Regions from separate parts of the Lysinibacillus sp. FSL M8-0134 genome, predicted to be linked through region 1. Evidence: riboswitches for the same ligand, from Rfam matches in the RefSeq annotation. Region 1 holds a riboswitch; each other region holds the start of a gene.
What was found. A riboswitch is a leader RNA that binds a small molecule or an ion and turns the genes downstream of it on or off. The one in region 1 is predicted to bind thiamine pyrophosphate.
Positions count from the first base shown of each region.

Region 1 (3,182 bases):
TAGCAGGATATGCATGCGGCCATTCCAATTTCCAAAAAGTTTGCGAAGTTGTCGCACCAATCATCGCAAAATAGTGCTTTAATTCAGGTGAAGTTTGACGAAATCCGTCCATGGCCGCAATGACTATCGGGAAAAAGCACACAAGGCAAATAATAATGAGCTTTGGTAATAAGCCAAAGCCAAACCATATTATGAGGAGCGGTGCTAAGACAAGTATTGGGATATTTTGCGACATGATCAAAATCGGATAAAACAACTCCCGAATAAACGAAAATCGATGCAACACAATAGCTACCGTTAAACCACAAACAATACCAATAGCAAGGCCTAATATGGCCAATTGCACCGTAGCCAAAGCATGTGGTAAAAAGGTTGGATACGACTGAAAGCCTTCCATCAGAATACGACTTGGTGCAGGTAGAAGCCAATGGGGAACTTCAGCCACATGCACGACTAGTTCCCAGATGAATAAGAGGAAGGCGATAAAGATGATCGTCCTTCCCTTTTGAAACGCTTGTTTCATTACTGATATTTCTCCGTTAATGTATCCATGGTAATACCAGTTGGCTGATAGAGTATTTTCACTTGTGTAATCACATTAATAGCACCAAGCTCTATCATCTTGTCATTCATTTTCTCAATAAGTTGAAGCAATGTTGACAGCTCACCTTCCATCGTCGTTTCTAGCGGATGTACTTCATATTTCACACCAGATGCATCAATCACAGCAATGGCTGCATCCACATAAGGAATGACATCCTCATATTTCTCTGTTTTCGGGATAATTTGGACACTGATTAATGAATTTGCCATTTATTTGGCCTCCTTTTTAGGTAAGAAATCATTCGTAAAGGCTTGCTTTGCATCAAACTCGCCCTCTAATACCTTGTTGCTAGACATCCAATTAGCATAGTTTTCCCATACAGAAAGCTTTTGCTCTCCCCATTGCTTCGCATCGTCCTGATATTTATCAGCTAACCATTCTTGACTTTTATGCACTAAATCTTTATCTAAGTCAGGTGCCGCTTCTAGCAAAATATCTGCAGCCTCACTCGGATGCTCGATTGCGTATTCATAACCTTTAGAAGCAGCTGCAACAAAGGCTTTTACAACATCAGGATTGTCCTTTATCATTTTTTCATTAGTAGCCAATACAGGCGTATAATAATCCAACTGATCACTATAATCCGTTAAATACAACATATTAATCTTTTCCCCACGAAGCTCTGCCTCAATACCTGTCCATGCATAATAAATCCACGCAAAATCAATATCTTTTTCCATCATCGTGAAGAAATCTAAATCACCTGCATTGACAATATCTAATTGATTAATATCGGCATTTTCTGTTTGCATTAACGATTGGAGTACCGCTTGCTCTAGTGGGGCTCCCCAACCGCCATAAGTTTTACCTTCGAAATCCTTTGGTGAGGTAATCCCTTTAGAAGCAATCGAAGCAAAGCCCGATGTATTATGCTGAATGATGGCGGCAATCGAAACAAGTGGTACATCCTGGACACGTGCCTGTGTGATGCCTTCCTGATAGCTTACCCCAAATTCTGCCTTACCAGAAGCTACAAGCTGATCTGCTCCCGCTTCCCCTGGCATCATAATATCAACATCTAAGCCTTGTTCCTCAAAATAACCAAGCTTTTTCGCGACATACAGCCCTGTATGATTTGTATTCGGAGTCCAATCCAGTACTACTGACACCTTTTTTAGCTTATCAGTTGCCTGCTTGTCCTCCTTGTCACTACAGCCCACTAATGTTACAAGTGCAGCCAATAGAATAAATAACCATTTTTTCATGCTAGGTCCTCCCAGTTTGTAATATGAAAGTGTTCATAAAGGAATGCGTGTCACCAGAAAGAAAGCGTAAATACGATGGGCAAGAGGTGTTTGAAAATATAAAAAAACGCCTAGGATTCCTCCCAGACGTAAATTGCAATCAATCTTCAAAACTTTGCTTTTTTGAATAGATGTTCCCTACGCTGGTACGAGCCAAATCAGGTTCAAAGGGTCAGCGTCTATCGGACACAATCTCAGCTAGCAACTACTAGCCCCCCTACATTCTTTCGCTATGAACTTTTCGTTGATTATTATACCCATAGTTACTCTTAAAAGACAAGGTACTAATTTGGTTTAACCGTTTTACACCAAAAAAAGCCCAGCTCACAAAAGAGACTGGGCGTTAAAAAAGCTTGGTTATTGTTCCTTTTTGGTCGTTAGAACATGGGAAATAGCCCCATCTGTTGCGATATCCACTTTAAACGATCCATTGGAATGGCGATCAGCACGAGTCAATGCTTGGACATCTAACACCTCTTGCACGCCTTTTTCTGTTTCAATAACAATCTGCTCCTCATCTGTTGCTTGAATAACGGCCACAATGCGGTGCGGATTTGCTTTTAATTCTGTTAATACTTTTAGACCACGTTTTGCACGACTGGCTACTTCAACCTCTGCGACATTCATTTTCTTAACAGCCCCACGCTGTGTCACAATGACAACATATTGCGTTTGATCAGGTTGTAGCACATTCACACCGACTAAGGCTTCCCCATCTTTTAGCGTAATGCCCTTTACTCCGCCTGTTTTTACACCTGTTACTGGTAATTCCTCCATTGGGAAACGAATTGAATAAGCCGTATCTGTTGTTAACATCAATTCCACGTCATCCGTCACAAACGCTGCATAGATCATGGCATCGCCAGCCTTCACATTCATCGTTTTAATTGGTTTTGAATAACGTGTCACCGCGTAATCGGCAAGTGGAGAGCGTTTAATTTGACCATCCTTTGTCGCAGTGAAGATGTACGTATTTGGTTGATCAAATGTTTCAAAGCCATATACAGCGATAATTGACTCATCTTCACCCGTTGGCACGATACTTGAAATATGCTGACCAAGATCCTTCCAGCGAATATCTGGCAGCTCATGAACAGGCTGATAAATATAATTGCCTCGATTTGTAAATAGGAGTAAATGGTGCTGTGTATTTAAGGTTGCTTCATACAATAAGTAATCCGAATCCTTCATCGCAAAATCCTGACCATTCGAGGCGGCATGTGAACGTGTCGAAGTACGTTTAATATAGCCATCCTTCGTTACGGTTACGACAACCTCTTCACTTGGTACAAGAACATCTAAGGTAATTTTAATCTCTTCAATTTCTTGCTCAA
Region 1 is NZ_JBBPAJ010000001.1:2,300,176-2,303,357, forward strand. It holds gene MKY49_RS11690 (ABC transporter permease) at 1-523, opposite strand, end outside; gene MKY49_RS11695 (thiamine-binding protein) at 523-813, opposite strand; gene MKY49_RS11700 (ABC transporter substrate-binding protein) at 814-1,809, opposite strand; TPP riboswitch at 1,967-2,077, opposite strand; gene parC (DNA topoisomerase IV subunit A) at 2,206-3,182, opposite strand, start outside.

Region 2 (3,182 bases), 1.5 Mb from region 1:
GGGCTATTCTACGCCTAATATTGCAGCGATGGACTTAATGGATGAAGAAGTTGTTTCTGATGAACGCTATTACCCTTCAGAGGAACAACGAGAAACATTAGAGGTCTATAAAAACTTAGGGCCAGACTATTTAGGAAAATATAATGAATTGTTTTTAGAATTTAAAATGAGTATACGATAATTTAAACTAGCGAATTGGTTCACACACCAATTCGCTAGTTTTTATCTGCATGCATATTCATTATAGTTAAAAAACAATTCAGTTCTTTCTGTCACAGAAACTTTAGTATATGACCACATTTTCACATACCCCTTCTATCATGCAATTGTCAAATGAATAATTTATTATTTAAAACTTAGAAATATAGCATCACATGTCATCTTAAATAACCTAAGAAGAAAACTTTTGTGGAAAACCATTCTAAATATCGAACCACTTCAATAATCTTAACTAATAGCCAAGCGATAATTCTTTATGATAGACTGTACTATATTTGATTACAAAAAAAGGGGGTTTATTCGATGACCCAGCAGAAGTCCAATAAGGCGGCTTTGTATATTTTAATGTTTAACATGTTTATCGCAATGGGGAGTATTGGGATTATTATTCCTGTCATGCCTGAGTACTTAAAAATATTCGGTGCAGCAGGACAAGTTCTAGGTATGCTTATTGCAACGTTCGCCTTAGCTCAATTCGTATTTTCTCCAATTGCTGGGAATCTTTCGGATCAGTATGGTCGAAAAAATTTAATTATTTTCGGTCTTATCGTGACAGGTCTTGCACAAATCGGCTTTGGCCTTGCTACAGACGTATGGATGCTCTTTCTAGCACGCTTTTTAGGTGGTCTTGGTTCTGCATTTGTTGCACCTCCTATTATGGCTTTTGTAGCCGACGTCACAACCTATGAAGAACGTGGGAAAGGAATGGGTATGTTAGGTGCTGCTATGTCTCTTGGTTTTATGATAGGACCTGGTATTGGTGGCTTTTTGGCAAAGGTAAGCTTACACTTCCCATTTTTCACAGCTGGAGCTGCTGCCATTGTAGCATCTATTTTATCTTACTTTTTATTACCTTCTACCAAACCAAACACTGCTCAGCAGAAACAAAAGCAAGACAATCTGGCGAAGCAAATGGCTCGTTCCATACATATGCCTTATTTTGTTATGCTCATAATTATGCTCGTGTTCTCGTTCGGCATTGCTAATTTCCAAACGACTTTGTCCTTATTCGTGACAGAAAAGTTTAATTACACACCCGTAGATATCGCGATTATTTTAGTTGTCGGTGGTGCTTTTGGGGTCGTTGTACAAATGTTTATTATTACACCACTATTTAATCGTTTTGGTGAAATGAAAGTCGTATTAGTCAATTTATTTATTGCATCCGTTGCTATTTTCTTAATATTATTCGTTTCTGGGTTTGCCCTTATATTAGTTGTAGCAACTATTTTCTCTACAGCAACAACACTAATTCGACCAGCTGTTAATACGCTAATCTCAAAGCTTGCAGAGAAAGAACAGGGATTTGCTGCAGGCTTGAATAATGCTTATATGAGTCTTGGTAATATGATTGGACCAGCATTAGCAGGTCTATTATTCGACTGGAATATGAACAGCCCGTATATTTTTGGCTCCATCATATTATTAGCATGTTTCTTCCTTGCGCTTGTCTGGACATTGAAAAAAGCACCTCATTTAATGCATCCAGATACAAAGTAGTCTGAAAAATCATTGACTATTTTTAGCAGTATGTTACATTAATGTTGGTCAACTAATTAAATAAAATTAACCACTAGGGGAGTCTTTAAAAGGCTGAGACGTATATGTTTAGATACGGACCCTTTGAACCTGATCTAGTTCATACTAGCGGAGGGAAGTGGCGCTACTTGCTATTATCATTGTATACGCGAGGCCGCTTCCTATTGTTTTTAGGTAGCGGCCTTTTTATTTCCCTAGTGAAACTTTATCAAAAGGAGTGAACTTGATGTCAATTCGTAAATTAACGGTCATGGCTTTATTAGTAGCTATTGCCGTAGCAGGCTCTACCTTTGTCTCCATCCCGACAGGAATTGCACGTGCCTTTCCCATCCAGCATGCAATTAACGTGGTAGGTGCAATTCTATTAGGGCCAGTTCCTACAGTCCTAATTGCCTTTGTTACTGCCATCATTCGAATCCTTACAGGGACAGGATCATTATTAGCGATCCCTGGCAGTGTTATTGGCGCATTATGTGCTGCTCTCGCTTATAAATACAGCAGTAAAATGTGGTTAGCTGGCATTGGCGAAATCATTGGAACAGGAATTCTTGCTTCACTGATTGCTGTACCTTATGCAAAGTTACTAATGGGGACCTCCGTAGCTGCCTTATTCTTCATGCCAGCCTTTTTAACATCCAGTACTATAGGTGCTCTTTTAGGCGTAGTGATTGCTAACAGTTTGCGGAAGACCGTCCTAGTAAAGAGCTTTAATTCTTCACTTTATTGAGTGAACGGGTTCTGTGTTTTTATATAGTATTAGATGGAGAAATTTAATTATATCTGATGATAACTTTGTTTGTTCTTTTAGAGCGAGGACATTTGCTTTTGGAGCGCTTACCTGTCTCCTTGGAGCGCTTTCCCTCATATTTGGAGCGCTTTCCTTTACTTTTGGAGCGGATACTCCAACCCTTGGAACGCTTCTCCTTCCTTTTGGAGCGGATACAACACCCTTGAAGCGCTTTCCCTTACTTTTGGAGCGGATACAACACTCTTTGGAGCGCTTCCCTTCACTTTATGAGCGGATACACCACTTTTTGGAGCGCTTTCCTTTACTTTTGGAGCGGATACTCCAACCCTTAGAGCGCTTTCCCTTACTTTTCGAGCGGATACACCACTCCTTGGAGCGCTTCTCCTTACTTTCGAGCGGAGACCTGTCTCCTTGGAGCGCTTTCCCTTACTTTTCGAGCGGATACACCACTCCTTGGAGCGCTTTCCCTTACTTTTGGAGCGGATACATCACTTCTTGGAGCGCTTTCCCTTACTTTTGGAGCGGATACAACACTCCTTGGAGCTCTTTCCCTTACTTTTGGAGCGAATACACCACTCCTTGGAGCGCTTTCCCTTACTTTTCGAGCGGTTACCTGTCTCCTTGCAGCACTTTCCTTCACTTTATGAGCGGAGACCTGTCTCCTTGGAGCGCTTTC
Region 2 is NZ_JBBPAJ010000001.1:786,229-789,410, reverse strand. It holds gene MKY49_RS03840 (ABC transporter substrate-binding protein) at 1-181, shown strand, start outside; gene MKY49_RS03835 (MFS transporter) at 523-1,719, shown strand; TPP riboswitch at 1,785-1,892, shown strand; gene thiW (energy coupling factor transporter S component ThiW) at 1,985-2,485, shown strand.
Region 2: another riboswitch for thiamine pyrophosphate. It lies ahead of thiW (energy coupling factor transporter S component ThiW); the one in region 1 lies ahead of MKY49_RS11700 (ABC transporter substrate-binding protein).

Region 3 (3,182 bases), 2.2 Mb from region 1:
ACGTAATTACTCCCACTCGAACATCCTCGCGATTAGGTAATCCAAGGTGCTCCTTTGGTGTCACATAGCAGAGCATTGCTGTCCCAAACCAGCCAATCATCGCTGCCCCAATAGCCGATGTAATGTGGTCATAGCCTGGAGCAATATCCGTTGTAAGTGGACCTAACGTATAAAAAGGCGCCTCCTTACAAACTTCTAATTGCTTGTCCATGTTTTCTTTAATCAGATGCATCGGTACATGACCTGGCCCCTCCACCATCACTTGAACATCATGTTTCCACGCAATCTGTGTTAGTTCACCTAGTGTTTCAAGCTCTGCAAATTGGGCTTCATCATTGGCGTCTGCAATTGAACCTGGACGTAGGCCATCACCTAAAGAAAAAGCAACATCATAAGTCTTCATAATTTCACAGATTTCCTCAAAATGAGTATAAAGGAAATTCTCTTGATGATGATATAAACACCACTGTGCCATAATAGAACCACCACGAGATACAATTCCCGTTACACGATTAGCTGTAAGGGGAACATAGCGTAATAGTACACCTGCATGAATCGTGAAATAATCTACACCCTGCTCGGCTTGCTCAATAAGCGTATCACGGTAAACTTCCCACGTTAAATCCTCTGCTACGCCATTTACCTTTTCCAATGCTTGATAAATTGGCACTGTCCCCACTGGTACCGCTGCATTTCGAATAATCCATTCTCTCGTTGTATGAATATGCTTACCTGTTGAAAGATCCATAATATTATCAGCACCCCAGCGTGTTGCCCATGTCATTTTTTCAACCTCTTCTGCTATAGAAGACGATACCGCGGAATTCCCAATATTGGCATTGATTTTCACATGGAAGTTACGACCGATGATCATTGGCTCCGCCTCTGGATGATTAATATTAGAAGGCATAATAGCGCGCCCAGCTGCAATTTCAGATCGGACAAATTCTGGATCCATATTTTCACGTATCGCTACAAACTCCATTTCAGGTGTAATAATCCCCTGTCTTGCATAATGCAGCTGCGTTACATTTCTCCCTTTTTTTGCTCGTAAAGGCTTTCTTGCCAATTCAGGAAAGACATTTTCATGATTACGCGGATCATCTGCACGACGAAAACCATTATCCTCCGGTTTTATAGAGCGGCCCTCATATGCTTCTACATCTCCTCGCTCTTGAATCCATCCACTTCGTAAGGCAGGTAAACCTTTTGTAATATCTACTTGATAAGATGGATCTGTATAGGGACCACTCGTATCATATACTCGAATAGGGGCGTTTTCTTCATTTCCAAAGCTTCCTGTTGTCGGACTTAATGCAATTTCTCGCATTGGTACTAAAATATCCGGACGGGAACCTTCAACATACACCTTTTTGCTTCCTTCAAAGCTAGACATAATCGTAATGTTCTTTTCACTAATTGCTGACATGAGCTACTTCTCTCCCTTAAATGTTTTTTGTTACAAGGACCGGATCTAGCTCACCCTAACAAATAAATAAAGGCCGAATCCAAAATAATTATTTGGATCCGGCCACGAATGTAAAGGTTGAAATTGCATACACATACTATGCAATAGTTTCTTAACTTTCCCACGCTGGTATGAGCCAGATCAGGTCCAAAGGGTCAAGAAACCTCTAAGCGTTTCCCTCTCAGCCTGACTCATCAGACTCCCCTAGTTAATACTATTTAGTTTGATGCTAGTGTAGCAGATATTACTATGAGATGGAAGTTTTCCATTCATTATTTTTTAATATTCTATTGATTAAGCAAATAATACGTCCGCAAGATAAATCACTATTGTTACCGTTATACAGCTGACAATAGTTGAAAATAAAACAGTTTGGGCAGCTGTTGCCGATTCCACATCGTATTCCAATGCTAGACTAGAGCTATTGCGGGATGTCGGGAAAGCACTGGCTATAAATAGTGATTGAGCGACAACTCCATCTAACCCCAATAAAAAAATAATGGCTAAAGCTACGGCTGGTCCGACAATTAAACGTGTGAAGCAGCTGACGAAAACCGTTTTATTAAACATAGATTTGATTTCAAGCTGCGATAATTGCGCACCTAACGTGATTAGTGCCACAGCAATAAAGCCATCTGCTACATGGTCTATTGGTATTTTAATAAACTGTGGAATACCGATATTAAAATAGTTCATGGCTACACCAATAATCAACGCATGAATGATGGGCATTTTAAAAAAATCTTTAATAATCGTCATTCCTGATTTGGTAGAGGAAATTAAATTATACAAACCATATGTATAAGTTGTCATATTTTGAAAGATTACAAGGATGACCTGAATCGCTACACCAATAGGTTGTGTTACAAAAATCATTTGAGCTACCGGAATGCCATAGTTCCCAGAGTTAATGAGCACAACACTATTTTTAAAAACTGCTGCCTCTGTTTTAACTAAACCAAGCCACTTCGCAAAAAGGTGACTGAGTAGCATTTGGCTCCCAATAAAAAGCACAATAAACAATCCGACCTCTGCCAGTACAGACAGCTCTACACTCGTCTCATATAAATTTACAAAAACAGCTGCTGGCATAAAGCAATATGTAATAAGCTGAGACAACGCTTTTAAATTAAAGCGAAATCTCTTTTGTAAGATAGCACCTACTATAAGTAACACTAAAATAGGTGCAACAATTTGAAAGAAAATCATTCCGAGATACATCATTTCGATGACCCCCTTCCCTTCTTTTATAGTAGTGCCGAATTTCTACTAGGTCAATGTCTCTTCCAATAAAAAAAGACTGCCTATTTGTTTAGGCAGCCCTTCATTTTACGCTAATTTAAAACGATTCACGACTTCTTGCAGTTCATTGGAAATATCGTTCATATTTTGTATAGACTCGGCTACTTTTTGTAACTCTGCTTGTTGATCCATTGCAGATGCACTTACTTGTTCAGCTGAGGCAGCCGTTTCCTCTGAAATTGCTGATATGCTTTGGATGGCCATAATCGCTTGATTTTTATGCTCTAACATACTCGATAGCTTACTCATTAATTCACTAATAGAGGCTGCAATTGAACGTGACAAATCACTGTTATCTTTAAATGCCAGTTGTGTACTTTGTACGGATTCATTTTGAGATTGCATTAAATCCGCATTAGATGCAATGACAGCAACTGTTTGCTGTGAATTTTCAAGGATGCTTTCTACTGTA
Region 3 is NZ_JBBPAJ010000001.1:143,872-147,053, reverse strand. It holds gene thiC (phosphomethylpyrimidine synthase ThiC) at 1-1,429, opposite strand, end outside; TPP riboswitch at 1,570-1,684, opposite strand; gene MKY49_RS00740 (AEC family transporter) at 1,763-2,692, opposite strand; gene MKY49_RS00735 (methyl-accepting chemotaxis protein) at 2,798-3,182, opposite strand, start outside.
Region 3: another riboswitch for thiamine pyrophosphate. It lies ahead of thiC (phosphomethylpyrimidine synthase ThiC); the one in region 1 lies ahead of MKY49_RS11700 (ABC transporter substrate-binding protein).

Region 4 (3,182 bases), 950 kb from region 1:
TTATTGCCAGGAGTTGGTTTTCCCATAGAACCAATTCTAGCTTCCATTCCAACCATTGTGCCAACAAGTAATGTGTTTTCCGTCTGACCGTAGCCATCTCGGACTTGCAAATCGAAAGTCTTCGAAAATACGTTAATGACCTCGCTATTCAAAGGCTCTCCTGCTGATACAGCTTGACGAAGTGCCGTTAAATCGAATTCATGTAAATGTTCTAGTGCTGCCATAAAACGATATTCTGTAGGTGTGCAACATAAAACATTTATTTTAAATTTTTCGAGTAACCTTAGATAGGTAGATGCATCAAATTTCCCCTTATATACAAATGCAGTAGCACCACTCCCTAATGTTGCTAGAAACGGACTCCAAATCCATTTTTGCCAACCTGGTGCTGCTGTCGCCCAAACAATATCATCTTCTTGCACACCTAACCAGTGTGGTGCTGTTGTTCGTAAATGTGCATAGCCCCAGCTATGAGTATGTACAGCTGCTTTTGGGTTTCCTGTTGTACCACTTGTATAAGCTAAGAATGCAGTATCTGTACTTTTTGTTGGAGAAGAACTTATGTAAGTTGTAGGTTGAATGCGCATTTTTTCTAAAAGTGGTTGCCAAGGTTCATGGGCCTTCCCTATAACAAATTGTTGCATTCCTTGTAAATTGTTCACCTGATCAAATTGATCAATATAAGGCTCGTAAGCAACAATTCCTTTAGCATTCGCATGCTTGATGCGATATTCAATGTCTTTAGTTCTTAGCATTTCTGAGCTCGGAATAATAGTTAATCCAGCTTTCAATGCTGCAATATATACAATATATGCTTCCACTGAACGAGGTACCATCACTAAAATCACATCACCTTTTGATAAACCTTGCATCGTGAATACGTGTGCAGCTTGATTTGCCCTTTCAAGTAAATATGCATATGTAATAAATTGTACATCCTTATTTTCCTCGTAAATAATTAATGCATTTTTTGTTGTATCTTGAGCATATTTTTCAATTTCATCTGTTATGTTATACCATTCTGGTGCAACTAAATCTTGTCTCTTCATGGCAAATGCCCCCTTTTGCTATGACACATTATAAAACTCTTTTTTCAGCATTTTCAATGGTTTGCGCTTAATTTTGGAAAAGTCATGACAACTATCATACTCTGCTATATGGCATCGGTCACATTTTGTCGATAGGTAAACTTGCTATTGAATACAATTGAAAAGTATGGTACATTTTGGTCAACTAAAAGCAAGATTGCAGGGGGACTCGTCAAGAGTTGAGAAGGTAAAACCTGACCCTTTGAACCTGTTAGTTAATACTGACGTAGGGAGCAATAAACATCTATTGATGAAAGGCTCTTTTTCGTGCATTTTTACACAAAAAGAGCCTTTTTTGCATGCTTACGTCCATCCATAAAGGAGGACTACGATGATATTTCAAACAATTCGTCAACAGCAACCACTGATTCATTGTATTACAAATTATGTGGTAGCAAATTTCCAAGCAAATGGTTTATTAGCAATAGGCGCTTCCCCGGTTATGGCCGATGATAGCCGTGAGGTAGAGGAAATGGTAGCACTCGCTCAAGCCTTGTTAATTAACATCGGTACACTCAATGATCGAACTAAAGAATCAATGTTGTTAGCAGGCAAAATGGCCAATAAACTTGGAATTCCAGTCATTTTAGATCCTGTCGGTGCTGGTGCCACTACTTATCGAAAAGAAACGGTACGATACTTGCTTGAGGAAGTACATTTTTCGGTCATTCGTTGTAATGTTGGGGAACTAGCAGCAATAGCCAATGTTGACTGGCAACAAAAAGGTGTCGATAGTGGGAATGGCTCCATTGCTTTAGAAGAAGAGGCGATTTTATTAGCCCAACATTATCAATGCATTGTTATCATAACAGGAGAACGAGATTTTATAACAGATGGTGTGGATAGCCAATGGATAAATGGCGGGAATATGCAAATGACCGAGGTAACAGGGACAGGCTGTTTACTTAGTGCTATTTGCGGTGCCGCCTATATTGCAGGCCATAATCCATACAGACAATTAGCGGACACATTAACTTACTATAAAAAAGCTGCGGTACTGGCGTCAGCGTTTACATCAGATATTGGTGATTTCCAAATAGCTTTACTAAATGCTCTTTATCGCCTATCGAAGGATGGTGAAGCTTCATGCATATTGTAACGACGATTGCAGGCTCAGATAGTGGTGGCGGTGCAGGCATACAGGCTGATTTAAAAACATTTCAGGAATTAGGGGTGTTTGGTACTTCAGTAATTACAGCTTTGACAGCACAAAATACAATGGGTGTGTCAGGAGTTTTCCCTATTGATCACTCCTTTGTTGAAAAACAATTTCAAGCTTTAATCGAAGATTTTTCAATTGCTGCAATTAAAACAGGGATGCTTTATTCCTCTGATATTATTAAAGCTATCGCACATATGATTCATAATCAAAACATCCCACTAATTGTTGATCCAGTAATGATTGCAAAGGGTGGAGAAAGCTTATTACTGCAAGAAGCTATTGAAGCAATGCGCTCTTCTCTACTACCACTTGCTACGATCGTTACCCCCAATATCCCTGAAGCAGAGGCTCTGACAGGGAGAAAAATACATGATGTTTCAGATATACGTGAAGTAGCTCAAGGTTTTTTTCAATTAGGTGTACATTGCGTCATTCTTAAAGGTGGCCATTTAGCAGATCCAAATTTTGCTATTGATTATGTATTTTTTCAAAACGGTAAATCTTTTTCTATGCAAACTCCACGTATCCAAACGTCCAATACCCATGGCACAGGTTGCACATTTTCAGCAGCAATCACTGCTTTTCTTGGTCAAGGTTTTGCGATGGATAAGGCAATTATCGAAGCTAAAAAATTTATTCAATTAGCAATTTTACATGATTTATCTATTGGTCATGGTTATGGACCAACAAATCATTTTGCTTATCAACTGCATAAGGATTCCTGTGAGGTGTTGATTTATGAAACGTGAGGATTTACAACTTTATTTTATTATGGGCACAAGCAATGTTAGTCATCAGAATCCCCTTCATGTACTAGAGAGAGCGTTGCAAGCTGGAATTACCATGTTTCAATTTCGAGAAAAAGGTTCCCATGCATTAACTGGATTTGCCTATGAACAATTTGCACGTCAATGTCAAAAACTATGTCAACA
Region 4 is NZ_JBBPAJ010000001.1:3,246,065-3,249,246, forward strand. It holds gene mbcS (acyl-CoA synthetase MbcS) at 1-1,049, opposite strand, end outside; TPP riboswitch at 1,240-1,338, shown strand; gene thiM (hydroxyethylthiazole kinase) at 1,420-2,187, shown strand; gene thiD (bifunctional hydroxymethylpyrimidine kinase/phosphomethylpyrimidine kinase) at 2,175-2,999, shown strand; gene thiE (thiamine phosphate synthase) at 2,989-3,182, shown strand, end outside.
Region 4: another riboswitch for thiamine pyrophosphate. It lies ahead of thiM (hydroxyethylthiazole kinase); the one in region 1 lies ahead of MKY49_RS11700 (ABC transporter substrate-binding protein).